2 regions of the Mesorhizobium sp. P2_E10 genome follow, and region 2 is predicted to be linked to the other one. Evidence: predicted binding sites of a transcription regulator. Region 2 holds the regulator's gene; the other holds the start of a gene.
The links. Region 2 encodes PhoB, which activates phosphate uptake and scavenging genes when phosphate is short. Its sites were predicted from a motif close to TGTCATNNANCTGTCAT; they were not measured.

Region 1 (14,949 bases), on a different contig from region 2:
CTCGACCGTCTCGTAGATCTGGATCGGGTCAAGCGGCAGGCCGGCGCGGGCGAAAAGCGCCATGGCTTCCACGCTGGCCTGCTTGGTGTCGATGTAGATGCCGGATTTGGCGCGGCGCTCGACGATGCGCATGGCTTCGAGAATGGCCAGCGCCTCGCGGATCTGGCCGCGGCTGACGCCGAAGTGCTCCGCCAGTTCGCGCTCCGACGGCGTGCGGCCCGTCTCCTTGTCCGAATGGGAGAAGAGATAGGCGGCGAGTTCGGCGAGAAGGTTCTTTTCTTTCATCGTCAACAGCGTTGCGCGTGCGCCTCCAGGAACCGCTCCGAAATGGTGAACCCCAGTCCCGGCTTTTCGGGGATCGCTATCATACCGTCCTTTGCTTCGACAGTCTCTTCGACAAGATCATGGATCATCGGGTTGGCGCCGAGCGAATATTCGACGGTGAAGCTCGCCGGCGAAGCAGCGCAGACATGCAGTCCGGCAAAGAAGCAAGGGGCGCCGGCCCATAGATGCGGCGCGAAACGCAAATTGAAGGCGCTGGCTATGGTGCCGATCTTCATCGCTTCGCTGATGCCGCCGCAAAAGGCGGGATCCGGCTGGAAGATGTCGGCGGATTTCAGCACCGCGAGATCGCGGAAAGCATAGCGCGTCGCCTCGCTTTCGCCGGTGGCGATCGGGATCGAGCCACAGGCGCGAACCTCGGCCATGCCCGATTTATCGTCGGCTATGACCGGCTCCTCGAACCAGGCGAGGTCGAGGTCGGCGGCGAGATGGATGAAGCGCTTGGCTTCGGCCACCGTATAGGTGCCATGCGCATCGACCATCAGGTCGACATCGGGACCAAGTGCCTGTCTCGCCGCACGCACGCGGGCTGCGGAAATGTGCGGGGCGCCATCCATGGCGCCGATCCGCATCTTCAGCGCCTTGAAGCCGCCCTTGGCAATGTAGGATTTCAGCTGCTCACCGATGGTGTCAGCGGGCGCCCAACCGCCGGACGCATAGGCCTGCATGCGATCGAGCTTACGGCCGCCGAGCAGCCGCCAGACCGGAACCCCGAGCGATTTGCCCAGTATATCCCAGAGTGCGATATCGACGGCGCTGATGGCGGCGACGCTCATGCCACGGCGCGCCAGTTGCGGCATGGCGTGGCCGGCGCGCGCCGCACTGTCGTGGCGCACGCCATTGTAGAGCATCTCCCAGATCACGCCGATGTCGGCGGGGTCGCGGCCGATCAATTGCGGGCCGACCTCGTGGTTCAGCATATGGACGAGCGCGCCATAGCTGCCGGCACTGCCGGCGGCGTTCTTGCCTTCGCCCCAGCCGACCAGCCCGTCGTCCGTCTCGATGCGCAGAATGGCGGCGTCGAAGGTCGCTACCTGACCGAAGTCGCTGCGATGCTGCTTCGCGGCTTCGATCGGTATGCGGACCCACCAGGCCTGGACGTTTCTGATGCGCATGTTCATCCCCGGCCTTGCCGCCGGTCTGGGCGGAAAGGCTCATTTCCAAACGGATCGACTACTTGATCAGCGGCAGCAGCGTTTCTGCGTTGATGCGCATCTGGTCGGTGTAGAATTTTTCCGTGAGCACGCTGGAGCCGTGGTCCTGGATGAACTTGAGCTGCTCGGGCGAGATGTCGACCGGGTTGCGTTCGACCATGTCGGGATAGGGCGCGGCCGGCGTGCGGTCGACGGGCGCGACGAATTCGTTGGTCAGCGCGCCGTCATAGCCAACCTCTTTCAGCGTGGCGACGATCTTCTTCCAGTCGATCTGGCCAAGGCCTGCGGCGAAGCGATTGTTGTCGGCGACGTGGAAGTCGAACAGGCGCTTGCCGACCTGGCGGATGGCTTCATAGACGTTAAATTCTTCCATGTGGATGTGGTAGGCGTCGAGGCAGACACCGCATTCCGGGCTGACGGCATCGGCCAGCGCCAGCGCCTGCGCGCCGCGGTTGAACAGATAGGTCTCGAAGCGATTGAGCGGCTCGACCGCGATCTTGACGCCGACTTTCTTGGCGTGGGTGAAGCATTCGCGGGTGGCGTCGACCACCCACTTCCACTCCTCTTCCTCGGTGCCGTCCGGCACCACCTTGCCGACGGTGGCGGGAACCAGCGTGATGATCTCGCCGTCGAGTTCGCTGACCATGGTCAGCACGTCCTTGACGTACTGCACCGAGCGCTCGCGCTGGCCCTGGTTCTTGGCGGCGAGATTACGCTCGCCCAGCATCAGCGTCACAGCACCCCAGCAGCGGATGCCGTGCTCCTTCAACAGCGCGCGCGTCTCCTTGGTCTTGTATTGCTCGGGTTCGCCGGAAATCTCGATCGACTCGTAGCCGAATTTCTTGATCCGCTTGAGCGTCGTTTCCAATGGCTCCGCCCGCATCCAGTTGTGCGTCGAAAGATGCATGGTCTGTCCTTCCCAGATTCGCCTGTACCAGTTCGCCCGCGACGCATCCCACCGGAGCGTGCGGCCAGTTTCCTCCCCAAGGCGCTCCAGTATTTTTCTCAAACTGGTTCGACCAATTGGGCCTGAAGGGAGGTCTACAGCAATTTCCCGCGGACGGCAAGAAGCGCAATCGCACCCTCTCGACCGTGATCTACCATATTGATTATATTGAAATATGTGAGCCAATGCCGCGTGCGCAACTGGCGGTGATCATGCATCAAACAGCTTGACCAGAATTTGGCATTTGGTAATACCAGAATGGCAATGCACAGCCGCATGATGCGAAAAGACCAAAGAGGCTGGCCCTGCCTTCATCAGGCGCTATGCTTGGTCCCTGGAAAATGATTTTGGAGGATGCCGATGCCGACGACAATGAAGGGCCCTGGGCTGTTTCTGGCGCAGTTCGCGGGCGACGCCGCGCCGTTCAATTCGCTGGCCTCGATCACCAAATGGGCAGCGGGGCTCGGCTACAAGGGTGTGCAGATCCCGACCTGGGACGCGCGCCTGTTCGACCTCAAGAAAGCAGCCACTTCCAAGGCCTATTGCGACGAGGTGAAGGGCATCTGCGCTGACGCCGGCGTCGAGATCACCGAACTGTCGACGCATCTGCAGGGGCAGTTGGTGGCGGTGCATCCGGCCTATGACGCGCAGATGGATGGCTTCGCGCCGGCCTCGGTGCACAACAATCCGAAGGCACGGCAGAAATGGGCGGTCGAGCAGATGAAGTTCGGCGCCAAGGCATCGCGCAATCTCGGACTGAATGCTTCGGTGTCGTTCACCGGCTCGCTGGCTTTCCCTTACCTCTATCCCTTCCCGCAGCGGCCCGCCGGACTGATCGAGGAGGCCTTTGGCGAGCTCGGCAAACGCTGGAAGCCGATCCTCGATGTCTATGAGGATAATGGCGTTGATGTCGGCTACGAGATTCACCCCTGTGAGGACGTGTTCGACGGCGCCACCTTCGAGATGTTCCTCGACGCGGTCGGCGGTCACAAACGCTGCAACATCAACTACGACCCGTCGCACTTCCTCTTGCAGCAGCTCGACTATCTCGAATTCATCGACATCTATCACGAGCGTATCAAGGCGTTCCACGTCAAGGACGCCGAGTTCAATCCGACGGGGCGACAAGGCGTCTATTCCGGCTATCAGAGCTGGACCAACCGGGCCGGACGCTTCCGTTCGCTCGGCGACGGGCAAGTGGATTTCGGCGGCATCTTCTCCAAGCTGACGCAGTACAATTATGATTCCTGGGCAGTGCTGGAATGGGAGTGCTGCCTGAAGCATCCTGAAGACGGTGCGGCCGAAGGGGCGCCTTTCATCCAGCATCACATCATCCGCGTGACGGAAAGGGCATTCGATGATTTTGCCGGCGGCACCACGGACAAGAAGCTGCTGCGCGCCATGATGGGGATCTGACCGGCTTCGCCGGCAGCAGCAAACGCCAAAAGCAGAACGCACGAGACGAGGGAGACAAACATGGTCGGCGCATCGAAATCGGAAACGGGAGGCGGCGGCCCGATCCGCTACGGCATGGTCGGCGGCGGGCAAGGGGCCTTCATCGGCGCTGTGCACCGGATCGCGGCGCGCATGGACAATGACTTCGTGCTGGTCGCCGGCGCGCTGTCGGCGAACCCGGAGCGCGCCAAGGCCTCGGCCGCCGAACTCGGGCTCGATCCCGCTCGCAGCTATGGCTCCTACGCCGAGATGGCCAAGGCCGAGGCCAAGCGTCCCGATGGCATCGAGGCGGTGGCCATCGTCACCCCAAACAACGTGCATGTGCCGGCGGCCAAGGCGTTTCTCGAAGCCGGCATTCACGTCATCTGCGACAAGCCATTGGCAACGACCCTTGCCGAAGCGAAGAAGCTTGCGGCTGTGGTCGAAAAGACCGGCAAGGTGTTCGTGCTGACGCACAACTACACCGCCTATCCGATGATCCGCCAGGCGCGCGAGATGGTGGCCAAGGGCGTGCTCGGCGACATCCGTATCGTGCAGTCGGAATATCCGCAGGACTGGCTGACCGAGGATCTTGCAGCCACCGGCCAGAAGCAGGCTGCCTGGCGCTCCGACCCGAAACAGGCCGGCGCCGGCGGTGCGCTCGGCGACATCGGCACGCACGCCTACAATCTGGCGCGCTTCGTCTCCGGGCTGGAGCTCGATTCGCTGTCGGCCGATCTCGACGCCTTCGTGCCGGGGCGGCAGCTCGACGACAACGTCAACGCGCTGCTGCGCTTCAAGCCGGTCGGCAAGGCGCACCCGGCCAAGGGCATGATCTGGGCCAGCCAGGTGGCGCCCGGTCATGAGAACGGGCTGAAACTGCGCATCTACGGCTCCAAGGGCGGGCTGGAATGGGTGCAGGCCGATCCGAACTATCTCTGGTACACGCCATTCGGCCAGCCGAAGCAGTTGCTCACCCGAAACGGCGCCGGGGCGCTGCCGGTGGCCGGGCGCGTCAGCCGCGTGCCGTCAGGCCATCCTGAAGGCTATCTCGAAGGCTTTGCCAACATCTACCAGGAGGCGGCCCGCGCCATCCGCGCGGCACGCAAGAAGGGCGGCAAGCCGGGCAAGGATGTCGTCTTCCCGACCATCCAGGACGGCGTTGAAGGCATGGCCTTCATCGAAGCCTGCGTGAAGTCGTCGAAGAAGAATGGGGCGTGGACCAAACTCTAAACGCGCGGCTGAAAGGGACATGGCGCAACCGGCGGGAACAGCCGGCGCGCCGTCACATGGGGAGGGGGCGTCGATGAAAATCGGCATGTGCATGTTCTTGTGGACGACGGCGGTGTCGAAGAAGCACGAGCCGTTGCTCAGGGACATCAAGGCGACCGGCTTTGACGGCGTCGAGATACCGGTTTTCTCAGGCACGCCGGACGACTACAAGAAGCTCGGCGACCTGCTCGACCGCATCGGGCTGCAACGCACCGCCGTGTCAGCCATGGGCGATCCGGCGATGAACCTGATCTCGGCGGATGCGGCGACCCGCAAGGCCGGCATCACGTACATGAAATGGGCGATCGACTGCGCCCAGGCGCTCGGCGCCAGCAAGCTGAGCGGCCCGCTGCATTCGACGCTCGGCGCCTTTTCCGGCAGCGGGCCGACGGCGGCCGAGAAGAAGCGCTCGGTCGCCTCGCAACGCGCCATCGCCGACCACGCCGGCAAGAAGAACGTCACCATCGGGCTGGAGGCGCTCAACCGCTTCGAGTGCTATCTGCTCAACACGTTGGCTGATCTGTCGGAGCACATCGACGCCATCGACCGGCCGCACATCAAGGCGATGTACGATACGTTCCACGCCAACATCGAGGAGGCCGACCCGATCGGCGCCTATGCGAAGCACCGCAAGAATGTCGTGCATATTCACATATCGGAAAATGATCGCGGCGTGCCGGGACGCGGCAACATTCCGTGGAACGAAACGTTCTCGGCCATCCGCAAGAGTGGCTATGACGACTGGCTGACGATCGAGGCGTTCGGACGGTCGCTCAAGGATTTGGCGGCGGCGACCAAGGTGTGGCGCGATTTTGCTGAGACGCCGGAGGCGGTTTATCGGGAGGGGTACAAGCATATCAGGGATGGGTGGAAGAGGGCGGCTTAGGCGCCCTGCGCCTGGTTCATTTTCTTTTTGCGTTCGCAACGGTTGCCAGGCGGTTCCCCACTCCGTCGAGCGAAGCTCGACGGAGTGGGGGTCGACCCTTAGGCGCCGGCGAGACGATGCCTGCGCTTCTGCGTCACAAGGCTACCCCTGCTCAGCCTGGATCCTGTTGTAGTCATGGATCGTCCGGCTCAACCTCCGGCGCAGGAAATTCGAAATGTTGTCGAAGACGAAGACGACGAGCAGGATCAGCAGCACCATGTAGAAGACGTTGGCCCAGTTGGAATTGGTGCGCATCGCTTCCCAGAGTTTCAGGCCGATGCCACCGGCGCCAACGGCGCCGATGATCGTGGCGCCCCTGGTGTTGGATTCCCACTGGTAGAGCGTCTGGCTGATGAAGACGGGGATCACTTCCGGCAGCACCCCGTAGCGTTGCACCAAAAGACCGTTGGCGCCGGTCGACTGGATGCCCTCGCGCGGCTTGTCGTCGATGTTTTCGAGCGCCTCCGAATAGGTTTTTCCCAACGTGCCGATCTCGGTGAAGAAGATCGCGGCACTGCCGGCCAACGGGCCGGGGCCGAAGGCACGGGTGAAGAACAGCGCCCAGATCAGCATGTCGACCGAGCGCATGAAGTCGAAGAAGCGCTTGAGCCCCTGGCTGAGCAGTCCGCTCGGCGTGATGTTGCGGGCGGCGAAGAAGGCGAGCGGGAAGGCGACGATGCCGCCCAGAAGCGTGCCGAGAAACGCCATGACTATGGTCTGAAACAGCTTTGTCCAGACGTCGCCATGCTGCCACTGGGCATTGTTCCAGATGTTGTCGCCGGCCAGTGCAAGGTTCGAGGTGCCCGGCTTGAGTTCTGGCCCGGACCAGATCAGCGAGATCACTTCACCGGCCGATTTGCCGAAGAAGGGCGAGCGGGTGTCGAATACGAAGTTCGCCCAGCCAAGGAAGCGTTTGCGAACCTTGACGCGATCGACGGTCACGCGCACCTCGCCGGCAAAGCCCATCTTGGCGACGACCTCGTCGTAATGCGCGGTGATCCAGTCGGGCACCTCGCCAGAAATCACCGGCTTGCCGCCAGTCAGCGACACCGGGACCGTCTGGCCATTGGCAACAATCGTGGCTTGGGTCTTGTCGAAGGTGACGGATTTCGCCGCGCCGTCGATCAGGACGGTGAAGGAGCCATCCGCGTTGGTGACCACCCAGTCCGGCTTGGGATTCTCGCCAAGGGCGGAGAAGCGCGGGTACTTTGGCGTGATCTGAGGCTGGTCGAGACGGAATTCAGGCTGCAGATCATAGCTGATCCACTGCGTCAGGAAGAGCGGCAGGCGCTCCCAGTGCGATTCCTTCAGCACTTGCGGCAGGCTGAAGAACCACAAGGCATAGACGAGATAGAGCAGGATGCCGGCGAACAGAAACAGCGGGCCGAAGCGCTTGTACAAGGGCCGTTGGAACACTTGCGGGAAGCGTTGCTCGATCGACAGCATCTCGTCGGCGGTCATCGTGGCCATGGTTAGGCCCCCATCATGAAGGCCTGCTCGCCGACCAGCTTGCGGCGCAGCCAGGCGGAGAACTGATCGACGATGAAGATGGTAGTGAACAGCAGCAGCACCAGCGCCAGCGTCTTGGCGCCGAAGCCGCGCGAGATCGAGAGCTTCAACTCCTCGCCGATGCCGCCGCCGCCGACGGCGCCGATGATGGTCGAGATGCGCACGTTGATCTCGATCCGAAGCAGCGTATAGGACATGAAATTGGGCAGCACCTGCGGCAACGCGGCGAAACGCACGCGCTCGAACCAGTTGGCGCCGACCGCCCTCAGGCCCTCCTCGGCGCGCATGTCGACGTTCTCATTGATCTCGTAGAACAGCTTGCCGAGCGCGCCGATCGAATGCAGGCCGATGGCGATGATGGCGGCGACCGGGCCGACCGAGACGATGGCCGCGAACAGGCCTGCGATGACAATCTCCGGGAAGGCGCGCAGCAATTCCATGAAGCGCTTGACGACGAGCCTGAGCGCCGGGCTCGGCGTCAGATTGCGCGCCGCGATGAAGGAGAACGGCACTGCAAAGATGAAGCCGATGAAGGTCGCGACCAATGCCGTGTTGACCGTGGTCAGCATCAGCTCGAAATATTCGGGGATGTAGAAGCCGCCCCAGACATAGACGCGTCCGAGCGGAAAATTGAATTCCTGGGTGCCGGTATCATGCGGCGAGGCGACGTCGAACAGCGCCCGCCAGACATCGTACCAGTCCTTGGGGATGAGCCAGCTGAGGAAGTCCAGTATGTGCGGCAGCCGGTCGAAGAAGTGGCCGGCATTGGCCTCGTCGGCGAACCACATGGTGCCGAGCATGGCGACCAGCAGCAGGCCGATGCCGATGGCGGTGTAAAGCCGGCGCAAGGACGTCTGGCGCCGCCATGCGTCAGCGGTCCGGCGGGTCGCGTCTGAATGGATTGTTGCTGAGATGGTCATGACCGGAACATGCAAAAAGGGCGGCGCTGGATGCGCCGCCCTTCCTGAATTGCCGTCAACCGCCGATCGCGGCTTTGCGGGCTTCGACGATGACGTTGTAGAAGTCCGGCTTCACCGGCACGTAGCCGGTGAAATCGCCGCCTTCGACGCCTTCGAAGCAAGCCTTGTCCTTCTTCGGCAGATCGGTGAAGAAGTTGGCGAGTTTGGTGGTCATCTCAGTGCCGAGCTCGGTGCGAACGACCAGCGGGCCGTTCGGGATCAGGCCGGAACGCCAGACTTCGACGAAGTCGTTGGGGTCGACGGCGCCCTTGGCGACTTCCTTGTGGAAGGTGCCGGAGGTGTAGCCGTTCTTGAAGTCGCCGATGCCCGAGGAATCGTCCACCGCCACGTCGACCTTGCCGTCGCGGACGGCGAGGATGTTGTTCTCATGGCCGCCATTGAACTGCGTGGAGGCGAAGAAGGCTTCGTTCGAGGCGCCGGTGTCCTTCGGGATCTGGGTCAGTGGGATCAGGTAGCCCGAGGTCGAGTCCGGATCGGCGTAGCCGAGCTTCTTGCCCTTGGCCGACTTGATGTCGGTGATGCCGGACGTCTTGAGCGCCAGGCCGATCGAATAATAGCCGGTGGCGCCGTCGGTCTGCTGGGTGGTGAGGATGGGGGTGACCGCCTTCGGGTCCTTGAGAGCGATACTGGCGTAGCCGGAAGCACCAAGCTCGGCGAAATCGAGCGTGCCGCCAAGCAAGCCCTGGATGACGCCATCATAGTCGGCGGCCGGGAACAGCGACACTTTTTCGAAGCCGAATTCGGTCTTCAGATGATCGGCGAGGCACTGGTAGTTTCGCAACCGGTCGGTTTCGTTCTCGCCGCCAAGGATGCCGACGCGGAATTCCTTGATATCGGCGGCGTGGGCGGCGCTGGCCGCGATGGCAAACAACGAAACGGCGCCAAAAACCATCTTCCTGAACATTTGATGTCTCTCCTGTTGATCCCGGCGTCGCGCCGGATGCGTTCGAATTTTGACAGGTGCCTTTGACGCAGGCTGGCGATCCCGGTCGCTCTTTGTTGGATTAGTAGCCAGAAAAGGCTGGCTCGAGCGGTCCGGCGGATGCGGCGATTTTTTGCTTGATGATGACGCTGGTCGAGGTGATGGCCTCGGAGATTTCGCCGCCATTGCTGTCGGCGCCGTAGACCACGCGCACCGCCTCGCGGTTGAGGTCCTCCGGCGGACCGTCGAACACGACCTTGCCAGCGGCCATGCCGATGATGCGGTTGCAATAGCTGCGCGCCGTATCCAGCGTGTGCAGATTGGTGATGACGGTGATGCCTTCGCGCAGATTGATGTCCTGCAGCGAATCCATCACCACCTTGGCGTTGAGCGGATCGAGCGAGGCGATCGGTTCGTCGGCGAGGATCACCTTCGGCTGCTGCATCATGGCGCGGGCGATGGCGACGCGCTGCTGCTGGCCACCGGAAAGCGTGCCGGCCGGCTGCAGCGCGGTGCGGGCGATGTCGAGGCGTTCAAGGGCGGCGACGGCCTCGGCGCACTCGGCGCGGGAGAACATGCCGAAAAGGTTGGTCATGGTCGAGCGGTGATTGAGCTTGCCGAGCAGCACGTTCGTCAGCACATCGAGGCGCGGCACCAGGTTGAACTGCTGGAAAATCATGGCGCAGTCGCGCTGCCAGCGCCGCAGCGGCGAACCGCGCAGGCTGGAAACCTCGGCGCCGTCAAAAAAAATCGACCCCTGGCTGGGGTCGATGAGACGGTTGATCATGCGAAGAAGGGTCGATTTGCCGGCGCCCGAACGACCGATAATGCCGACCATCTGACCCGGCGGGATCGACAGGGCGACCGCGCTGACGGCGGTGTTCTTGCCAAATCGGCGGGTAACGCCGCGGATTTCAAGCGTGGCTGAGCTTGCTGACATGGGGGGCACGTTCCAGTCCAGTCGCAGTTGAAGGTCTGTTAACCCTCGCTAGCGCAGCGCCGTGAACCTGCGGTGTCGGATTGATGTCAGTTTTGTTACCGCCCACAGACGTGGCGTCAGGCGATCGATCCGCAGCGGTCAGCCCAGGATCAGCAGCTCCTCGAAATGCCTCATGTCGCTGAAGCTGCAGAATGCCGGCGGCCTGAGCTCGATCACCGGCGCCTGCCTGGTGAAGAGCGAGAGGCAGTCATCGAACAGGTCCTGCCATGCGGCCGCCCTGTCGTCGGCGAGGCGGCGGATCTGGTAGGCGAAGGTGATGTGGAAGACGTAAGCGTCGTGATCGGGGTGGCGGTAACCGAACGGCACCGACAGCGCATCGCGCCAGGCGCGCATGATGGCCTTGTCTTCGTCCGTTGCGCCGGCAACGGTCAGGCCGGTCGGCACGACCTCAACGACCTTGACCTTGAACGCGCCCTTTCCGTCGAACCCATTCAGGCGCTCCAGGCAAAGGCGGGTCATGTCGTCGATGCTGGTGTCGAGGGGCACATCCTGCGGCCAGTAGGGAAGCCGGCGGCGATGTTCGATGATGCCCTGGAACAGCGTCATGTGCAGGCTGGAGACAGGGGTGAAGGCCAGCCGGTCGGCGTCCGGCATCGCGCGCATCTTGCTGCGCACGGCAAGTACGACAGCCTCGGACGGCGATCCGCTGATCAGATGGCTGACGACGGTGTTGCCAGGCTCGGTCAGGAAATTGCCCGACGTGTCGTAGCGCGTGCCAAGATGCGCCGGGACGGTCGGATTGGAGCCGGCAAAGAATCCGGCAAGCGAGGGTCTGATGGTGTCGAGCATAGCGATCTCCTTGGGGGAGATGGCCTCCTGTCTGAGTCCTGTGTCAGGGGTGTGAAGGCCGGATCGATCACCTGACAGACGGATCGTCCAATCTGTTAGCAGTTGAAGCAGCCCATGTTACTAGCGACAAACAATACGAAGAGGATTACGAGCCCAGCCGCTAATAGAGCCAATCCAAAGAGCGTCGCCACGATCACCGCACCGGGACCAGCTTCTCTCCGCCGGTAGATACCGCGCACCACGATCAAAAGCCCAAGCGCGACCAGCGTAATTCCGATGCAGAGAACCACTAACAAAAATTGCTGACCGTTGCCCATAGGCTATGACTAGTCGGCATCTATTGCTGGGACATTAAGCCCTTTCGAAAATATTCGTGTTGTTACACGCGCTATCTTTCAATGGTAATTTGTTGAAGCACGAAACGGCCGTGAATGTCGCTTGATCAGCTATACTTCTCCAGGAAAGCCTCAGCCTCAAGCGAGCGAAAATCGTCGAGGGCGGCGCGCAGCCTTGCATGGTCCCAGTCCCACCAGGCGAGCGCCTGGTAGCGTTCGGCGGTGCGGCGATCGAAGCGTTCGCGGATCGGTTTTGCCGGCACGCCGCCGACGATGGTGTAGGGGGCGACATCCCTCGACACCACCGCACCGGCGCCGACCGCCGCGCCATCGCCAACGGTGACGCCGGGCAGGATGGTCGAGCCGTGACCGAGCCAGGTGTCGTGGCCGATGGTGACGCGCTTGGCACGCCGCTGGGCGAAGAATTCGCTCTCATGCTCAGCGTCGTCCCAATAGTCGGAGGCGCGGTAGGTGAAGTGATGCAGCGTCGGCCGCCAGGTCGGATGGTTGGTGGCGTTGATGCGCACGCTGGCCGCGATATTGGAGAATTTGCCGATTGTCGTGCACCAGACGGCGCAGTCCTGCATCATGTAGGAATAGTCGCCAAGGATGCTTTCCGAAACCCGGCTGCGGTCGGCGATCTCGGTCCAGCGGCCGAGGGTCGAATTCTCGACTTGCGCCGTCGCGTGGACCAGCGGCGCTTCCGACAATTTCCTAGTCATGCGGCGATTTTTCCGGCAGCGAAACTGGTCACGTCGATGATGCGGTCGGCCACCGCTTCGCGCACGTCGTGGTCATGGAAAATGCCGAGCAGAGCGACGCCCGCCGCCTTCTTGGCGGCGATGAGTTCGATCACGACGTCGCGGTTCCTGGCGTCGAGCGAAGCGGTCGGCTCATCGAGCAGCAGGATCGGATGTTCGGTGATGAAGCCGCGCGCGATGTTGACGCGCTGCTGCTCTCCGCCGGAAAACGTCGCCGGCGGCAGTGCCCAGAGTTTTTCGGGCAGGTTGAGCTGCGCCAGCAGCGCGCGTGCCTTGCCTCTCGCTGCCTCGCGCTCCTCGCCGTGCTCAACCAGCGGTTCGGCGACGACATCGAGGGCGGAGACGCGCGGCACGGTGCGCAGGAACTGGCTGACATAGCCGATCGTTTGCCGGCGCACCGCAAGCACGGTGCGCGGGCTGGCGGTGGCGAGATCGATGAGTCCGGCATCGTGCTGGACGATGATCTGGCCCTCGTCGACGGCATAGTTGCCGTAGAGCATTTTCAGGATCGAGCTCTTGCCGGCGCCGGAGGGGCCGCCGAGCACGGCGCATTCGCCGGCCCGGATCGAAAACGAGACGCCGGCGACGACAGGCAGTTTGATGCCGTCGCGCAGATGCATGGTGAAGCTTTTTGCGACATCGGAGACAACGAGAGGGGTCGGCATCGTCACACCTGCAAGATCGAGGAAACGAGCAATTGGGTGTAGGGCGCGCGCGGATCGTCGAGGACGCGGTCGGTGAGGCCGCTTTCGACGACGCGCCCGTCCTTCATCACCATCATGCGCTGCGACAAAAGCCGCGCCACGGCGAGGTCGTGGGTGACGACGATGGCGGCGAGACCGAGATCGGTGACGAGGCCGCGCAAGAGATCCAGCAGGCGCGCCTGTACCGAAACGTCGAGGCCGCCGGTCGGCTCGTCCATGAACACAAGGCGCGGCCCGGTGACGAGGTTGCGGGCGATCTGCAGGCGCTGGCGCATGCCGCCCGAAAAGGCGCGGGGTTCGTCGTCGATGCGATCCTCGTCGATCTCGACGCGCGACAGCCAGTCGACCGCGGTAGCGCGGATCTTGCCATAGTGGCGGTCGCCGACCGCCATCAGCCGCTCGCCGACATTGGCGCCGGCCGAAACCGTCATGCGCAGCCCATCCGCCGGATTCTGATGGACAAAGCCCCAGTCGGTGCGCATCAAGAAACGGCGCTCGGCCTCGCTCATGCGGTAGAGTTCGCGGAACTGGCCGTCGCGCATGCGGTAGCTGGCGGTGCCGGAAGAGGGCAGCAGCCGCGTCGACAGGCAGTTGAGCAACGTCGTCTTGCCGGAGCCGGATTCGCCGACCACGGCCAGCACCTCGCCCGGCCAGAGGTCGAAGGTGACGTTCTCGCAGCCGACGCGCGAGCCGTAGAATTTGGACAGCGCGGAAACGCGCAACAGCGGTTCGTCGGTCACTGCGCCGGCTCCATCATCTCGGGTGTGAGGTGACCGCGATGGCCTTCTTCGCGCCGCTTCTCGCAATGGTCTGTGTCGGAGCAGACGAACATGTGGCCGCCATGGTCGTCGAGAATGACCTCGTCGAGATAGACGTTTTCGGCGGCGCACAGCGCGCAGGGCTGGTCGAAGGTCTGCACCTCGAAAGGGTGATCCTCGAAGTCGAGGCTGACGACATCGGTGAAGGGCGGCAGCGCGTAGATACGCTTTTCGCGGCCGGCGCCAAACAATTGCAAAGCCGGCGACTGGTGCATCTTGGGATTGTCGAATTTCGGCGTCGGCGACGGGTCCATCACATAGCGCCCCTCGACCTTGACCGGATAGGCATAGGTGGTGGCGATGCGGCCGTGTCTGGCGATGTCCTCGTAGAGCTTCACATGCATCAGGCCATATTCTTCCAGCGCATGCATTTTGCGCGTTTCGGTCTCGCGCGGCTCGAGGAAGCGCAGCGGCTCGGGGATCGGCACTTGATAGACCAGCACCTGGCCGGCGCTGAGTGGATGTTCGGGGATGCGGTGGCGGGTCTGGATAATGGTGGCGCTGGCGGTGTCGGTGGTCACAGCGACATTGGCGACCTTCCTGAAGAAGGCGCGGATCGAAACAGCGTTGGTGGTGTCATCGGCACCCTGGTCGATGACCTTCAGCACGTCGTCGGGGCCGATGATCGAAGCGGTGACCTGGACGCCCCCGGTGCCCCAGCCATAAGGCATCGGCATCTCGCGCGAGGCGAACGGCACCTGATAGCCGGGGATGGCGATGCCCTTGAGGATCGCCCGGCGGATCATCCGTTTGGTCTGTTCATCGAGATAGGCGAAGTTGTAGGCGGCGATGTCGGTCGGTTGCGTGCTCATTCCGCTGCCTCCTTCTTTTCGTCCATCATGCCGGGGTTTTCACGTGCCTCGTACTCGGCGCGCATGCGACGCACGAGGTCGAGTTCGGCCTGGAAGTCGACATAGTGGGGCAGCTTCAAATGCTCGACGAAGCCGGTCGCCTGGACATTGTCGGAATGCGAGATAACGAACTCTTCGTCCTGGGCTGCCGCGACGACATCCTCGCCGAGTTCGGTTGCGCGAAGCGCGCGGTCGCAGAGCGCCATG
Region 2 (14,949 bases):
TCATCGCCGATGTCGATATCTTTCCCGACGCATCGAACGACCGCATCGCGCTCTACAAGATTTTCGCCAAGCTTTTCACCTCGGTCGCCATCCGCGTTCCGCAGGAGCAGGCGCAGTCGGCGTGGGAACAGCGCGCCGCGGCCAATCTGAACGCGATCGCACCGCTTCCCCGCCAGGCCTTCCTGCTCGTCGCCGTCGAAGGCTTCAGCGAAGACGAGGCGGCGGAAATCCTCGATGTCGGCGACAAGGAATTCTCCGAACTCCTCGCCCAGGCGAGCAACGAGATTTCCCGCCAGGTGGCAACCGACGTGCTGATCATCGAGGATGAACCGCTGATCGCCATGGACATCGAGGAGATGGTCGAGAGTCTTGGCCACCGCGTCGTTGGAACGGCGCGCACCCACGCCGAGGCGGTGATGATGTTCGGCAAGACGCGGCCAAGGATGGTGCTGGCCGACATCCAGCTTGCCGACGGCAGTTCGGGCATCGATGCCGTCAACGAGATCCTGTCGTCGACATCGGTGCCGGTGATCTTCATCACCGCTTTTCCCGAGCGCCTGTTGACCGGCGAGCGGCCGGAGCCGGCCTTCCTGGTCACCAAGCCGTTCAACCCGGATATGGTCAAGGCGCTGATCAGCCAGGCCCTGTTCTTCGACCGGCAAGCGAAAGCCGCTGCCTAATGCATGTCGCCCAAAAGTGCGCAGCGGTTTTGGGACAACGAAATGCACCAAAACAAATACTTAAAGCGCGTTGCCTGAATCCGCTTCAACGCGACGCGCTTTAAGATCCGGCCTGCGCTGCGCTTCCAAAATGAAATGATAGCTGCCAAGAGACGCTCGCCCGGCGCAATCGCCGGGTGAGCCGTCAGGCGCACCCAACACATCGCGCTGCAGACGCCCCTTTCCAGCGGTCGTCTTTTTCGGCAAATGGTGGAACAAACGGCAACCAACCACGTTTTTCTCATACCATTTGATGGAGATGGATCATGCTTTACTGGGCGCTCGTATTCCTCGTCGTCGCGATCATAGCCGGCGCGCTTGGTTTCGGCGGCATCGCCGGCACCTCGGCCGGTATCGCGCAGATATTGTTCTTCATCTTTCTCGCCTTCCTGGTCATTTCGCTTCTCGCCGGCCTGTTCAGACGGGCCTCGTAAGGCGCGACCGGACACTGGAAGCCGCACCCCTCAAACGGTTTCCAGCCACCGCCGGGCGGGGTCCTTCAACGGACACCGCCCGGCGGACCGCTTTAAGGGGGCCGGACAACTGCATGAGGGAACCCATTGCGCAATGAACCGTTCAGCCCTGAGTTGGGTGGACAGGTGATTGATGCGTTCCCGAGCCGGAGACATGACCAACAGCGGCCAGAGTGACGAGGTCATCGCTTTGCATCCCGCCGAAAGCGGCATGCAGCTTGGCCGCGCCCTTCTCCATGCACTGCACAATGCCGGCATTTCAGTTCTCTACCAGGACCGCGAAATGAAGACGGTATGGGCGCGCAACATGCGCGCGCCATGGGCCGCCGATACCGCCGACAGCAACGGCATATTGCCGCCGGCACAGGCTGAACGCATCGGCGCCGCCAAACGCAATGTCATCGCATCCGGCAATGCCGAACGGCTTGAGCTCAGTGTTCCCGCCGACGACGGCGTCCGCTGGTTCCAGGTGTGGATCGATGCCGATCATGGCGATGGCGGTGACGTGCAAGGCGTCGTCACCACCATGGTTGAAACGACCGAGCAGAAGCGCCGCGAGCAGACGCTGAAGACGCTGTTGCGCGAGGTCAGCCACCGCTCGAAAAACCTGTTGGCCATCATCCAGAGCATTGCCACCCAGACCGGCCGTTATTCCGAGACGCTTGGCGATTTCCTCACGCGTTTTCGCGGCCGGCTGCAGTCGTTGGCCTCTTCCCAGGATCTGGTGACGTCGTCCAACTGGCGCGGTGCCGCCCTTCGCGAACTCGTCTCCGGCCAGGTTGGCCGCTACGGCGCCGATCCGGCGCGCAGCCTGCGTTTCCAGGGTGAAAACCCCTATCTCAACCCCAATGCAGCTTTGCATATCGGTCTGGCGATGCATGAACTCGCCGTCAATTCGGTGAGTTACGGCGCCTTGTCGCGACCGGATGGCTTCGTCGAGGTGACGGCCAGCCTGACGCCCGGTTCCGCCGCCAGGCCGGCTTTGTCGCTGACCTGGACCGAAGCCGTCGGCGCCAACGACAATCAACGCAACGAAAAGCGCTTTGGCAGCGTTGCGCTCGAGCGCGTCGTGCCGACATCATTGAACGGCACAGCGACCCTTGAAATCAGCGGCGGCCGTCTGGAATACCGGCTTGTCGTTCCGCACGGCAATTTCGAGACCGAGTGAGCGCATAACAGCCAGCTTGCCAGAAATGCCGCGGCCGACGGCAGCGCCGATCCTTAACCGACTGTTCACCATAAAGTCCGATGCTGTACTTCCCAGGTACCGCTGGAACTTGCCGATGCCTCGAACGTTTCGGCTACGGCTTGCAGCGCAGTATGGGAGGAATGAAGTTGACGGTTGCCGATATGAACAGACTGGAGCAGGCCGCCCGCATCTCGATGAGCGGATTTCAGGATCTTGACCCATCGGCCGCCCCCTCGCTCCATGTTTCCCATACGGCGCTTCGCCTCGCTATTGTCGCGCTGGTCGCGGTCATCGTGCTGATCGCGGCATTCCAGTTGAGCTGATCTCCACCGTTGACCTGACCCCAAGCCCGCATCCTTCCAATTATTCATGCACTTGGCCGCAAGCGCAGGAACTTTGAACGATGTGGGCCGTTGCTATGGCGAGAGGATTGTCGCCATGGAACATATTGCCGCCTTGCTGCTGGTCATCGGCTGTTCGAACACCATGACCGAGTGCCGCGAACTGCCGGTGCCGGTCAGCGTCTTCGAGACGGCTGACGAATGCACCGCCGAGCGGCCGTTCGCCTTGGGCGACGTACAGGGTCAGGCCCAGCACGTCGTCGCCAAATGTCTTGCCGTCGATCCGGCGCTGGAAGACGACTACGATCAAATTGTCTGGAACGTGCGTCCGGACGGAACGCTGGACGCTTCGTTGGCGATTTCCAACCTTATGGTTGCATCGAACGGCGCGCGCCCCGAAAAAGACTCTGTTCGCCAACAATAAATTCGAGCGGGCAAAGGCCGTCATTTCATGCTAAATGGCGGCTGGAGCTTACTAAAGTGAGGACACAAGTGAGGAGAGACTCTATGCGGAAATTGATTATTGCCATGGTTGCCGTGGTTGCGGTCAGCGGTTGCAGCACGACCGAGCGGGATGTCGGCGTTGGCGCCGGTGTCGGCGCCGTGGCCGGCGGTCTGATCGGCGGCACCAAAGGCGCGCTCATCGGCGCGGCTGTCGGTGCTGGTTCCGGCCTGCTGGTGCGCAACCTGCGCAATGGTTATTGCCAGTATCGCGACAACCGCGGCCATCTCTACACGGCTCGCTGCTGATCCGCTTCAAAGCGCGTCAAGCAATCAAGGCGGAGACCGGCTGGTCCGGTCTCCGTTTGTTTGAGTATTCGAACCGCCCGTGGCGGCGTTTCAGTCCGACAGCGGAATCCTGATTTCCACTTTCAATCCGTCAGCACGGAAATCGCGCCTGATCGTGCCACGCAATTCGCGCGTGACATTGAGATCGATCAGTTTTGTGCCGAAGCCGGTCTCGACAGGTGCTTCCAGCTTCTTTTGCCCGGCCTCGCGCCAGTTGAGCGCCAGCGTACGGTCGCGTCCGCGCCCGTTAACCGACCAGTCGACCTTGAGCGCGCCAACCGAATTGCCAGCCTCGCCATATTTCAGCGCGTTCGTCGCCAGCTCGTGAAAAGTCAGGCCCAGCGCCTGCGTCGTCGTCTCGTCGAGCAGAACCTGTGGCCCCGACAAGACGCCTTCCGGAAGCTCCTTGCCGAACACCTGGCCAAGTTCGATGCGTAAGAGATCGCCGAGATCGGCTTTCTGCCAACGCGAGCGCGTCAGCATGTCCTGCGACGCCGCCATCGCCTGCAGCCGGGCCGAAAAGGATGCCGAGAATTCGTTGACGTCGGTGGCCCGCGACGCCGTCTGGCGTGCGATCGCCAGCACCCGCGTGATCGAGTTCTTGATGCGATGCTTCATCTCCTGCAGCATCAGATCCTTTTCGAGCAAGCTCTTCTCGGTCGTTTCGTGCAGCAGCGACTTGGCGTCATAGGCCCGCTCCTGATAGCGCGCCACCAGCGCAATTGTGCCTGCCAGCAGCAGGCCGAACAGGCCGAGCATCACCGGAATGGCGCGCGAGGAGGGCTGCGAGAAGGCGCTTGTCGGCCGAAACAGGACGGTCCATGGCCGGCCGGCCACGGTGATCTGGCGCGTCACCAGCAGCCTGTCGCCCAGGGTTGCGACCGGCGGCGTTTCCGATCGGAACAGGAGAGCGCCGGCCTCCGCCTTGCCGTCATAGATTTCGGTATTGACCGGCAGCAGCGGCGTCCGGCTGAGCGCGATCTGGAACAGATCGCGGGCGCGGAAGGCGGCATAGAGTAAACCCGCCGTCGACGATCTCGACGCATTGATGACGTCGGGCGCGGTTTCGACATTGAGCCGCACAAAAACCAGGAAGCCGGTAAAGGTCTGCGCAGCACCCGTGCCCTGGCCGAGCTGGATGAGCCCGCTCGCATGCTGCTGGTCATCGGCCATCGCCTTTTCGATCGCCGCCCGGCGCACCGGTTCGGTGAACATGTCATAACCGATGCTCGACTGGTTGGACGGGTCCAGCGGTTCGAACATGAAGATGGGCGTGCGCCAAGGCTGCGTCGTATCGGGATAGACTGCATGGGCGACGCCATGGTCGTGCAGTATGTCGCGCTCGACCGCCGCCTCGTCACCCGCCTTCGCCAGTCTGAGAAAACCGATGCCGCGCAGGCCGGCGAAATTGGTGTCGACATCGAGCGCGTTGAAGAATGCCTTGAACTCTGCTTGCGAAATGTCGCCATTCCGGGCGTCAAACAGCGCCTGGGTTGAGCGCAGCAGCGACAGATGCAGATCGATGCGGCTCTCGATCCGGTTGAGCGCGTCGTCCGCGGCCGCCTCGAATTTGATCCGCGCCGCCTCCTGCGTGGCGAAATAGGCAAATCCCGCCATCGTCAGGCTGATCAGCGCGACGGCGACAAAGGCGACGATCGGGAAGAACTTCTTCAACGGATGTTGCGGCCCATGGATTCGGGACCTTTATGGCATGTCACCGCGCCAACACAATGGCGAGGACAAACCATCGTGAGAGTTGGCCTATCGATTGCCTATGGTTAGCCGGCTTATCAGATCATGATCCCGAAAAGTGGAAACCGGTTTTCGGAACAGATCATGGCCGAACCAGATAATAGCCTATGCTGCGATCTTCAGCGCGCCAGGCCCGGGAATGGCCCCGGGTGGGCATTTGCCCAGGATAATCATGCCGAGCACCTCGTCCTGGGTCACATCGGTGGTGCGCGCCGTGCCGACGACCTGGCCGTTCTTCATCACGCAGACCCGGTCAGCGAGTTCGAACACGTCATGAATGTCATGGCTGATGAGGAAGATGCCGATGCCGTCGGCCTTGAGCTGCTTGACCAGTTCGCCGACCTGCGCCGTTTCCTGCGGCCCGAGTGCCGCCGTCGGCTCGTCCATGATCAGGATGCGGGCGTTGAACAGGATGGCGCGCGCGATCGCCACCGACTGGCGCTGGCCGCCCGACAGCTTGATCACCGGCTCCTTGAAGCGCTGGAAGCGGGGATTGAGCCGGCCCATCACCTTGCGTGCCTCGGCTTCCATGGCGACATCGTCGAGCGTGCCCCAGCCGGTCATCAGCTCACGGCCGAGGAACAGATTGGCGGCAGCGTCGACATTGTCGGCCAGCGCCAGTGTCTGGTAGATGGTTTCGATGCCGTATTTCTTGGCATCGCGCGGGTTGGAGATCGCAGCCTCCTGACCGTTGACGAAGATCTGGCCCGCATCGCGCTTGTAGGCGCCGGAAAGGATCTTGATCAAGGTCGACTTGCCGGCGCCGTTATGGCCGAGCAGCGCCACGACCTCGCCCGGGAAAAGATCGATGGAGGCATCGTCGACGGCGCGAATGCCGCCGAAGGCGATCGAGATGTTGCGCATGTCGATCAGCGCAGTGCCCGTAGGAGCGGTTTTTTCCATCGTCATTCCTCCCCTAGACGCGCTTGCGGTAGACGGTGTCGAGCCAGACGGCGATGACCAGCACCGCGCCGACGACGATGCTCTGCAGCGGCGAATCGATGCCGAGCAGCACCATGCCGGATTGCAGCGACTGCATCAGCAGCGCGCCGAGCATGGCGCCCATCACCGTTCCGGCGCCGCCGGCCAGCGACGTGCCGCCGATGACGGCGGCGGCGATGACCAGCAGCTCGTCCAGCGTGCCCAACGCATTGGTCGACGCATTGAGGCGGGCCGACGAGATCGCCGCACTGATGGCCGCCAGCACGCCCATGATCATGAACACTTTCATGGTCACCCAGCGCGTGTTGATGCCGGCGAGTTCGGCTGCCTCCGGATTGCCGCCGATAGCAAAGACATAGCGGCCGAAACGCGTGCGCTTGGTAATGAAGGTCATGCTGATGCCGACAGTCACCGCCATCAGCACCGGTATAGCGATGCCGTGCGCGATAAACAGCCCGCCTTCGGGAAGAGTGATGCCGTTCTGCTGCGCATACTGGCGCACGATGCCGATTGGCCATGGATAGGAATTGGCGATCCAGACGGCGCCGAGGATGGCCGCGCAAGCGACCACGCCAAGCAAGGTCTCGGCCCAGACGGGGCGCAGCGGAAAGCTGAACCGCTTGCGCTGCGAGCGGCCGTTGAGCAGCGCGAAGGCAACCGCCGCACAAGCGACCACGCCGACGATCCAGCTGGCGGTGGCGCCGATCGAGCCGCGCGGTCCGCCGCCCATCAGCTGAAAAGTGGCATCGAGCGGCGCGACCGTGCGCCCGCTGGTGATCAGCCATGCCATGCCGCGCCAGACCAGCAGGCCGCCCAGCGTCACGATGAAGGCCGGAACCTCCATATAGGCGATGATGAAGCCCTGGAACGCGCCGATCAGCAGACCAAGCACCACGCCGACGGCCAGCGCGATGATCCAGAGCCAGGGATTTCCAAGCTGGAAGCCGATGACGCGAATGAGGAATTCGGCCTGCGCCACGCCCATGATCATACCGATCACGCCTTCGACGGAGCCGACCGAAAGGTCGATGTTGCGCATGACGATGACCAGCACCATGCCGGTCGCCATGATCGCGACCGAGGAGGTCTGCACCGACAGGTTCCACAGATTGCGCGGCGTCAGGAAAAGCCCGCCCGACAGGATATGGATGCCGACCCAGATGACCAGCAGCGCGCCGACCATGCCGAGCATGCGCGTGTCGAGCTCGGTAGCCCTGAGGAACCGCCCGACGGCGCTGAGTTCGGATGCACGCGCCCGGTCCGCGGCAGTGCTGGCGACCGGCTGATTAGAGGTCGTGTCGGTCATGCTATCCTCCCACCGGTTTGCCGTCTGGCGCGGATGCCGGAAACATGGATGCTATTTGCTTTCCGCGGTCATTTGAAGCGGAAAGCCCCTTGAGAAACGCCGCGGCTTTTGGGCCGCGGCGCCGAGATTTGGAACCGATAGCGGTCCGGTTTTAGTTGCAGGCCGCAACGCTGCCGGCAGTGACGCCGGCGCAGACTTCGTCCTTCTTGATCCAGCCGGCGTCGATGACGACGTTGAGGTTGTCCTTGGTTATGGCAACCGGGGTCAGGAACAGCGACTTGACGGTGTTGCCGCCAGGCGTGGTGAAGTCCTTGGCGCCGGCAATGTCGCCGGTCTTCTTGCCGTCGGCGAGCTGCGAAGCGATCTCGGCGGCGTTCTTGCCGAGTTCGCGCGCGTCCTTCCACACCGACACGGTCTGCGTGCCGAGTGCGATGCGGTTCAGCGCGGCGTGGTCGCCGTCCTGGCCCGACACCGGTACGGTTCCGGCCAAGCCCTGCGCCGTCAGCGCGGCGACAACGCCGCCGGCGGTGCCGTCATTAGCTGCAACCACCGCATCGACCTTGTTGTCGTTGGCGGTCAGGAACTGTTCCATGTTCTTCTGGGCGTTGGCAGGCAGCCAGCCGTCCGTATAGGCCTCACCGACATTCTTGATCTTGCCGCCGTCGATGGCTTCCTTCAGCACTTCCATCGAGCCGGCGAACAGGAAATCGGCATTCGGATCGGCACCCGAGCCCTTGATGAAGACGTAGTTGCCTTCCGGCTTGGCCTTGAACACTTCGCGGGCCTGCATGCGGCCGACTTCCTTGTTGTCGAAGGTCAGGTAGAAGACATCCTTGTTCTCGATCAGACGGTCATAGCCGACGACCGGAATGCCTTCGTCCAGCGCCTTCTGCACCGCCGGGCCGATGGCCGATGCATCCTGCGCAAGGATGATCAGCGCGTTGGCGCCCTGCGAAATCAGGCTCTCGACATCGGTAAGCTGCTTGCCGGGATTGGACTGCGCGTCGGCGGAGATGTACTTGTCGCCGGCGGCCTCGATCGCCGTCTTCATCGCCGCTTCATCGGTCTTCCAACGCTCTTCCTGGAAGTTCGACCACGAAACGCCAATGACCTTGTCCTTCGCCTGTGCGACCGACGCCAGCGTCAGCGACATGGCGACACCCGCCAGGATGGCGGCTGTGAATCTTTTCATTGTATCCTCCCTGCGCCGCGTGCGGCGCGACCAAACTGGCCCGAAGGCCGGCACAAAGGCTCTATTTTTTCGAGCCTCGAAAAAATACTGATCCAACGCCGGAGCGCTGTCAACATCGATTCTGATGGATTTTGATGTGTCACTGACTTTTTTTCGAGACTCGCAATAAATAATGACAGGCCTGCCGGCTTCTGCCAATATTTGGCTGGTGTCACCGACTGCCTTCAATATCATGAGAGGCCGCGGGGACGACCGGGAGGAAAGCAAGAAAGATGTCGGTTGGAATCCGCCACGACGATTTGCGCCGCCGCAACCGGGCGATGGTGCTTTCGGCCGTGCGCCGCGCCGGCCAGCCGTCGCGGACCGAGATCGCCGCGACCACCGGCCTCAGCCACTCCACCATATCGGCGATCTCCGCCGACCTGATCGGGGAAGGCATCCTGGCCGAGAGCAAGGCCAGCGAGCCGGTTTCGCTGAAACGCGGTCGGCCGCAAGTCGGTCTCGGACTCAATCCGGAAGCCGCCGCTGTGATGACCGTGGTGCTGTCGCTGAATTTCCTTTCCGTCGCTGTCATCGACTACGCCGGCCAGGTGGTGGCCGAAGAGCAGCGCCGGCTGGACACGCTGACCATGCCGCGCGACGAACTGATCGGCGAATGTGTCGCCATAGTCAGGCGTCGGCTCGAGGATCCCGACCTCGACACCCACAGCGTTGCCCGCATTGCTATGGGCATCCAAGGCATCACCGATTCGCACGCCCGCGCCATGCTGTGGTCGCCGATCACGCCGCAGACCGACATCGCCTTCGCCGACATACTGGAAGGCGAATTCGGCATTCCGGCCACCATGGAAAACGACTGCAACATGATGGCGGTGGCGCTGCAGTGGCGCGATCCGGTCCGCTACCACGACGATTTCATCGCCATCCTTTTGTCGCACGGCATCGGCATGGGACTGGTGCTGAAGGGCGAGCTGTTCACCGGCACCCATTCATCGGGCGGCGAGTTCGGCCACATGATCCATCGCCCGGGCGGGGCGCTGTGCCGTTGCGGGCGGCGCGGCTGCGTCGAGGCCTATGCCGGCAACTACGCCATCTGGCGCAACGCCAGGCAATTGGGCGAGGACGCCGAGCCGGTCGCCGATGTCAGCGACGCCGACATGCGGGCGCTCGCCGTCGCGGCACGCGAGAAAGACGGGCCGGAGCGCGAGGCCTACCGCAAGGCCGGCGAAGCGCTCGGCTTCGGCCTCGGCAGTCTTTTTGCGCTGATCGATCCCGCGCCGGTCGCCATGGTCGGCGTCAGCGCCGCCGCCTTCGACCTGATCGAACCGGCGCTGCGCGAGGCCATCGCCCAGACCGCCGGCGGCCAGCACTCGAAATCGATCTCCTTCGACACCGAACCGAACGAATTGCCGCTGATCCGCGAAGGCTGCGCCATGCGGGCACTGAGCTTCGTCGACCAGGAGATCTTCGCGCCGGGCGGGCAGGCACGGGCTGGCGCTATCGGGAAAGACGTGGCCTGAGGACGACGTCAATCATTGATGCCGCAGATTGTCGCCGACTTTGGAGATTGGCCGAAGCCGTCCCAACGTCGTCATCCCAGGGCGAAGCAGGAGCGAAGCTCCGTCGCGGAGACCCTGGGATCCATGCCGTGAAATCGGTCAAAGAATTCAACGGGGCAGAATTCTGCACAGTAGCAACGCCTTGAGGTCGCGGCATGGATCCTTGGGTCTGCGCCGCGTCGCTACGCTCCTTGCTTCGCCCAAGGATGACGAAGCCATGAGCGGGCTGAGCCAATCATCGACGCGTGAGGTCCGGGAGTGGACGCATTCAACCAATAAACGCTTCCGCGCCGAGGGACCTAGTCTTCGCGGATCGCGTAGCCCGCCCCGCGGATGGTGCGGATGACGTCGGGCATGCGGCCATTGTTGACCGCCTTGCGCAGCCGCCCGACATGGACGTCGACCGTGCGCTCGTCGATATAGATCGTCTCGCCCCAGACATTGTCGAGCAACTGGCTGCGCGAGAACACCCGGCCGGGATGCCGCATCATGAACTCGAGCAGCCGGAATTCTGTCGGCCCGAGCCGGATCTCGCTCTTCTTGCGATAGACCCGGTGCGATTCGCGGTCGAGCACTATGTCGCCGACCTTGAGCACACTGGACAGGACTTCCGGCTTGGCGCGGCGCAGCAGCGCCTTGACCCTGGCCATGAATTCCGGCGTCGAGAACGGCTTGACCAGATAATCGTCGGCGCCGGTCGACAGGCCGCGCACGCGGTCGCTCTCTTCGCCGCGCGCGGTCAGCATGATGATCGGCAGCCGCTCGGTTTCGGGCCGCATCCTCAGGCGCCGGCACAGCTCGATGCCGGAAACCGACGGCACCATCCAGTCCAGCACCAGCAGGTCGGGCACGTTTTCCTGCAAGCGGATTTCGGCCTCGTCGCCGCGCGTCACCACCTCGACCTGGTAACCTTCGGATTCGAGATTGTAGCGGAGGAGCACGCCTAGCGGCTCCTCGTCCTCCACCACCATGATGCGTGGCGCGATCATCGACTGGTCACCTTTGTCGTCATGCCGCCGGCGCGGACATCGCCGTCTCGTCCTGCTTCGGACGATTGGCGGGCAATTGCGAGCCGGTCAAAACATAATATGCATTTTCGGCGATGTTGGTCACATGGTCGCCGATGCGTTCGAGGTTCTTGGCGCAGAACAACAGATGCGTGCAGGCGGTGATGTTGCGCGGGTCTTCCATCATGTAGGTCAAAAGCTCGCGGAACACCGAGGTGTATTTGACGTCGATGCGCTCGTCGTCGTTTCTGAGCTTGGCGAGCGCTGCCGCATCGGCGGCGGCGTATTCCTCGACCACCCCTTGCACCTGGATGAGCACCAGTTGGGCCATCGCATCGATGGAATGCGACAGGTCGCGCGGCGTGACGCTGAGGCCGACGGTGCCGACGCGCTTGGCGATGTTCTTGGCCAGGTCGCCGATGCGCTCGAGGTCGCCGGCCATGCGGATCGAGCCGACCACTGCGCGCAAATCGTTGGCCATCGGCTGGCGCTTGGCGATCAGCGTGATGGCGCGGTCGTCCAGCTCGCGCTGGCGCGCATCCATGATGGCGTCGTCGGAGACGACGCGCTGCGCCAGGGCGTTGTCCGAATTGAGCAGCGCCTTGGTCGAGCCGCTGACCATCGAGCCGGCGAGATCGCCCATGTCGCGGATCAGCTTGCTGATCTGCCCCAACTCTTCATCGAAAGATGCGACGGTATGTTCACCCATGATCCTCGTCCTCGTGCCTGAAACTTCGCTGCCGGAACCGCTCAGCCGAACCGGCCTGTGATGTAGTCCTGGGTGCGCTTGTCGTCGGGATTGGTGAACATCTTGTCGGTGGCGCCCTCCTCGACGAGATAGCCGAGATGGAACATCGCCGTGCGCTGCGACACGCGCGCCGCCTGCTGCATCGAGTGGGTGACGATGACGATCGTGTAGTTCTGGCGCAGTTCGTCGATCAGTTCCTCGACACGGGCGGTGGCGATCGGATCGAGCGCCGAGCAGGGCTCGTCCATCAGGATCACCTCGGGCGACACGGCAATGGCGCGCGCGATGCACAGACGCTGCTGCTGGCCGCCGGAAAGGCCGGTGCCGGGCTCCTGCAAGCGATCCTTGACCTCGTTCCAGATCGCCGCCTTCTTCAGGCTCGACTCGACGATCTGATCCATGTCGGCCTTGCGCTTGGCCAGTCCGTGGATGCGCGGGCCGTAGGCGACGTTCTCGTAGATCGACTTCGGGAACGGATTGGGCTTCTGGAACACCATGCCGACGCGCGCCCTGAGCTCGACGACGTCGATGCTCTTGTCGTAGATATCCTCTTCGTCCAGCGTGATCTTGCCGGTCACCCGCGCCGAATCGATGGTGTCGTTCATGCGGTTGAGGCAGCGCAGGAAGGTCGACTTGCCGCAGCCCGACGGGCCGATCAGCGCCGTCACCTGGTTGAGGCGCACGTCGAGATTGACGTCGAACAACGCCTGCTTCTCGCCGTAGAACACGCCGACCTTGTCGCCGCGCATCTTGATCACTTCGTTCGACTTGGCGTTCATTTTATCGCCCACAGCGTTTTCAAGGGACTGTTCGGTCATGATGTTCATACCAAAATGCCTTTTTTCTACCAGCGCCGCTCGAACCGGCGCCGAAGCACGATCGCGGTGATGTTCATGGCCATGAGGAAGACCAGCAGGATGATGATGGCGCCGGACATGCGTTCGACGAAGGCGCGTTCGGCCTCGTTCGCCCACAGGTAGATCTGCACCGGCAGCGCCGTCGCCGGATCGAAAGGTGTCTTCGGATAGTCGGCAACGAAGGCGACCATACCGATCAAGAGCAGCGGCGCGGTTTCGCCGAGCGCGCGCGCCAGGCCGATGATGGTGCCGGTGAGAATGCCGGGGGCGGCTAGCGGCAGTATATGCTGGAACACCATCTGCATCTTGGAAGCGCCAAGACCAAGCGCTGCCGCGCGGATCGACGGCGGCACGGCGGCCAGTGCCGCGCGCGTCGCGATGATGATCGTCGGCAGCGTCATCAGCGTCAGCACCAGGCCGCCGACGAAAGCGGCCGAGCGCGGCATGCCGAGGAAGTTGATGAAGACGGCAAGGCCGAGAAGGCCGAAGACGATCGACGGCACCGCGGCCAGATTGTTGATGTTGACCTCGATCAGGTCGGTGAACCGGTTCTTCTTGGCGAATTCCTCCAGATAGATGGAGGCGGCGACGCCGATCGGCAGCGCCAGCAAAAGCACGATCACCATCATGTAGAGCGAGCCGATGATCGCCACGCCCATGCCGGATGTTTCCGGACGGCTGGAAGCTCCGTAGGTGAACAGGCCGGTGTTGAAGTGCTCGGCCATCACGCCGTCCGCCTTCAGCTTGTTCATCCAGGCGATCTGCTGGTCGGAAACCTTGCGGCGCGCTTCCTCGACGCCGAGGTCGATCTGGCCCTTGAAGGCCGAGTCGAGATTGGCGGCAGCCAGGATGTTGACGTCACGCGTCGTGCCGATGACCGACGGATCGGCGGCGACGATGTCGCGCAGCTGGACGCGCGCGCCTTCGGACAGGAAGCCCTTGAGCTGCTTGATCGCCGGCTTGTCGTCGGGAGAAATGCCGAGCTTGGCGATCAGCGCGTATTCGGCGAGCTTGGGATAGTTCGCCTTGATCAGCACGTTCGGATCGGTGGCGCGCTTGTTGCCGGGATCGATCACCTTCGCGTCGAAGTTGACCGGCAGCGACACCGTCGTCTGCCAGAAGGCGGTGTAGCCCTTCGAGACGATGGTGACGAGGATGATGGCCAGGAAGGCGAGGCCGACGGAAATCGCCAGCATGCCATAGATGCGGAAGCGGCGTTCGGCGGCATAGCGGGCCTTGAGGCCGATGTCGCGGCGCGGATGAGCGGCGGCCCGGACCATCGTGTCCATGGGAATGTCGGTCATTCGTACTGCTCCCGGTATTTGCGCACGATGTAGAGCGCGACGATATTCATCACCAGCGTCAGCGCGAACAGCGTCAGGCCGAGCGCGAAGGCGACCAGCGTCTGCGGTGAATTGAACTCGAGATCGCCGGTGAGCTGGTTGACGATCTTGACGGTGATGGTCGTCATCGCCTCGAACGGGTTGATGGTCAGATTGGCGGCGACGCCAGCCGCCAGCACGACGATCATCGTCTCGCCGATGGCGCGCGAAGCGGTCAACAGGATGGCGCCGACGATGCCGGGAAGTGCCGCCGGCAGGATGACGCGCTTGATCGTCTCGGAGCGGGTCGCGCCGAGGCCGAGCGAGCCGTCGCGCATGGCGCGCGGCACCGCGGTGATGATGTCATCGGACAGCGAAGACACGACCGGGATCAGCATGACGCCCATGACCAGGCCGGCGGTGAAGATACTCTGGCCCTGGATGAAGGGCGAACCGCCGGTCAGCGCCGCGGAGAGATCGCGCAGGAAAGGCCCGAGCGTGACCACCGCGAAGATGCCGTAGACGATGGTCGGTATGCCGGCGAGCAGCTCCAGCGCCGGCTTGACCACAGAGCGCAGCCGGGGCGTTGCATATTCGGCCATGTAGACCGCCGACATCAGCCCGATCGGCACCGCGACAACGAGCGCGACCGCTGCGATATAGAGCGTGCCGGCAAGCAGCGGGATCAGGCCGAACTGGCCCTGGCTGCCGCCCGAACCGGCAGCGGAAAAACGCGGATCCCAGACCGTGCCG

Region 1: a site for PhoB is predicted at 10,497-10,513, ahead of phnC (phosphonate ABC transporter ATP-binding protein). Genes of this name have one in related genera too.

What each region holds. Positions count from the first base shown of each region.
Region 1 covers NZ_JBFUEK010000012.1:69,030-83,978, forward strand. The annotation lists gene AC1D0N_RS25080 (FadR/GntR family transcriptional regulator) at 1-285, opposite strand, end outside; gene AC1D0N_RS25085 (mandelate racemase/muconate lactonizing enzyme family protein) at 288-1,457, opposite strand; gene AC1D0N_RS25090 (sugar phosphate isomerase/epimerase family protein) at 1,516-2,403, opposite strand; gene AC1D0N_RS25095 (sugar phosphate isomerase/epimerase family protein) at 2,803-3,858, shown strand; gene AC1D0N_RS25100 (Gfo/Idh/MocA family protein) at 3,919-5,109, shown strand; gene AC1D0N_RS25105 (sugar phosphate isomerase/epimerase family protein) at 5,183-6,034, shown strand; gene phnE (phosphonate ABC transporter, permease protein PhnE) at 6,176-7,543, opposite strand; gene phnE (phosphonate ABC transporter, permease protein PhnE) at 7,546-8,502, opposite strand; gene phnD (phosphonate ABC transporter substrate-binding protein) at 8,558-9,466, opposite strand; gene phnC (phosphonate ABC transporter ATP-binding protein) at 9,567-10,424, opposite strand; gene AC1D0N_RS25130 (DUF1868 domain-containing protein) at 10,563-11,273, opposite strand; gene AC1D0N_RS25135 (DapH/DapD/GlmU-related protein) at 11,716-12,330, opposite strand; gene phnL (phosphonate C-P lyase system protein PhnL) at 12,327-13,034, opposite strand; gene phnK (phosphonate C-P lyase system protein PhnK) at 13,037-13,813, opposite strand; gene AC1D0N_RS25150 (alpha-D-ribose 1-methylphosphonate 5-phosphate C-P-lyase PhnJ) at 13,810-14,703, opposite strand; gene AC1D0N_RS25155 (carbon-phosphorus lyase complex subunit) at 14,700-14,949, opposite strand, start outside.
Region 2 covers NZ_JBFUEK010000006.1:264,694-279,642, reverse strand. The annotation lists gene AC1D0N_RS18550 (response regulator) at 1-680, shown strand, start outside; gene AC1D0N_RS18545 (DUF1328 domain-containing protein) at 986-1,153, shown strand; gene AC1D0N_RS18540 (sensor histidine kinase) at 1,326-2,360, shown strand; gene AC1D0N_RS18535 (hypothetical protein) at 2,522-2,704, shown strand; gene AC1D0N_RS18530 (hypothetical protein) at 2,820-3,146, shown strand; gene AC1D0N_RS18525 (YMGG-like glycine zipper-containing protein) at 3,230-3,472, shown strand; gene AC1D0N_RS18520 (CHASE domain-containing protein) at 3,563-5,185, opposite strand; gene AC1D0N_RS18515 (ATP-binding cassette domain-containing protein) at 5,369-6,166, opposite strand; gene AC1D0N_RS18510 (sugar ABC transporter permease) at 6,180-7,511, opposite strand; gene xylF (D-xylose ABC transporter substrate-binding protein) at 7,663-8,703, opposite strand; gene AC1D0N_RS18500 (ROK family protein) at 8,976-10,223, shown strand; gene phoB (phosphate regulon transcriptional regulator PhoB) at 10,562-11,251, opposite strand; gene phoU (phosphate signaling complex protein PhoU) at 11,271-11,978, opposite strand; gene pstB (phosphate ABC transporter ATP-binding protein PstB) at 12,020-12,844, opposite strand; gene pstA (phosphate ABC transporter permease PstA) at 12,862-14,178, opposite strand; gene pstC (phosphate ABC transporter permease subunit PstC) at 14,175-14,949, opposite strand, start outside.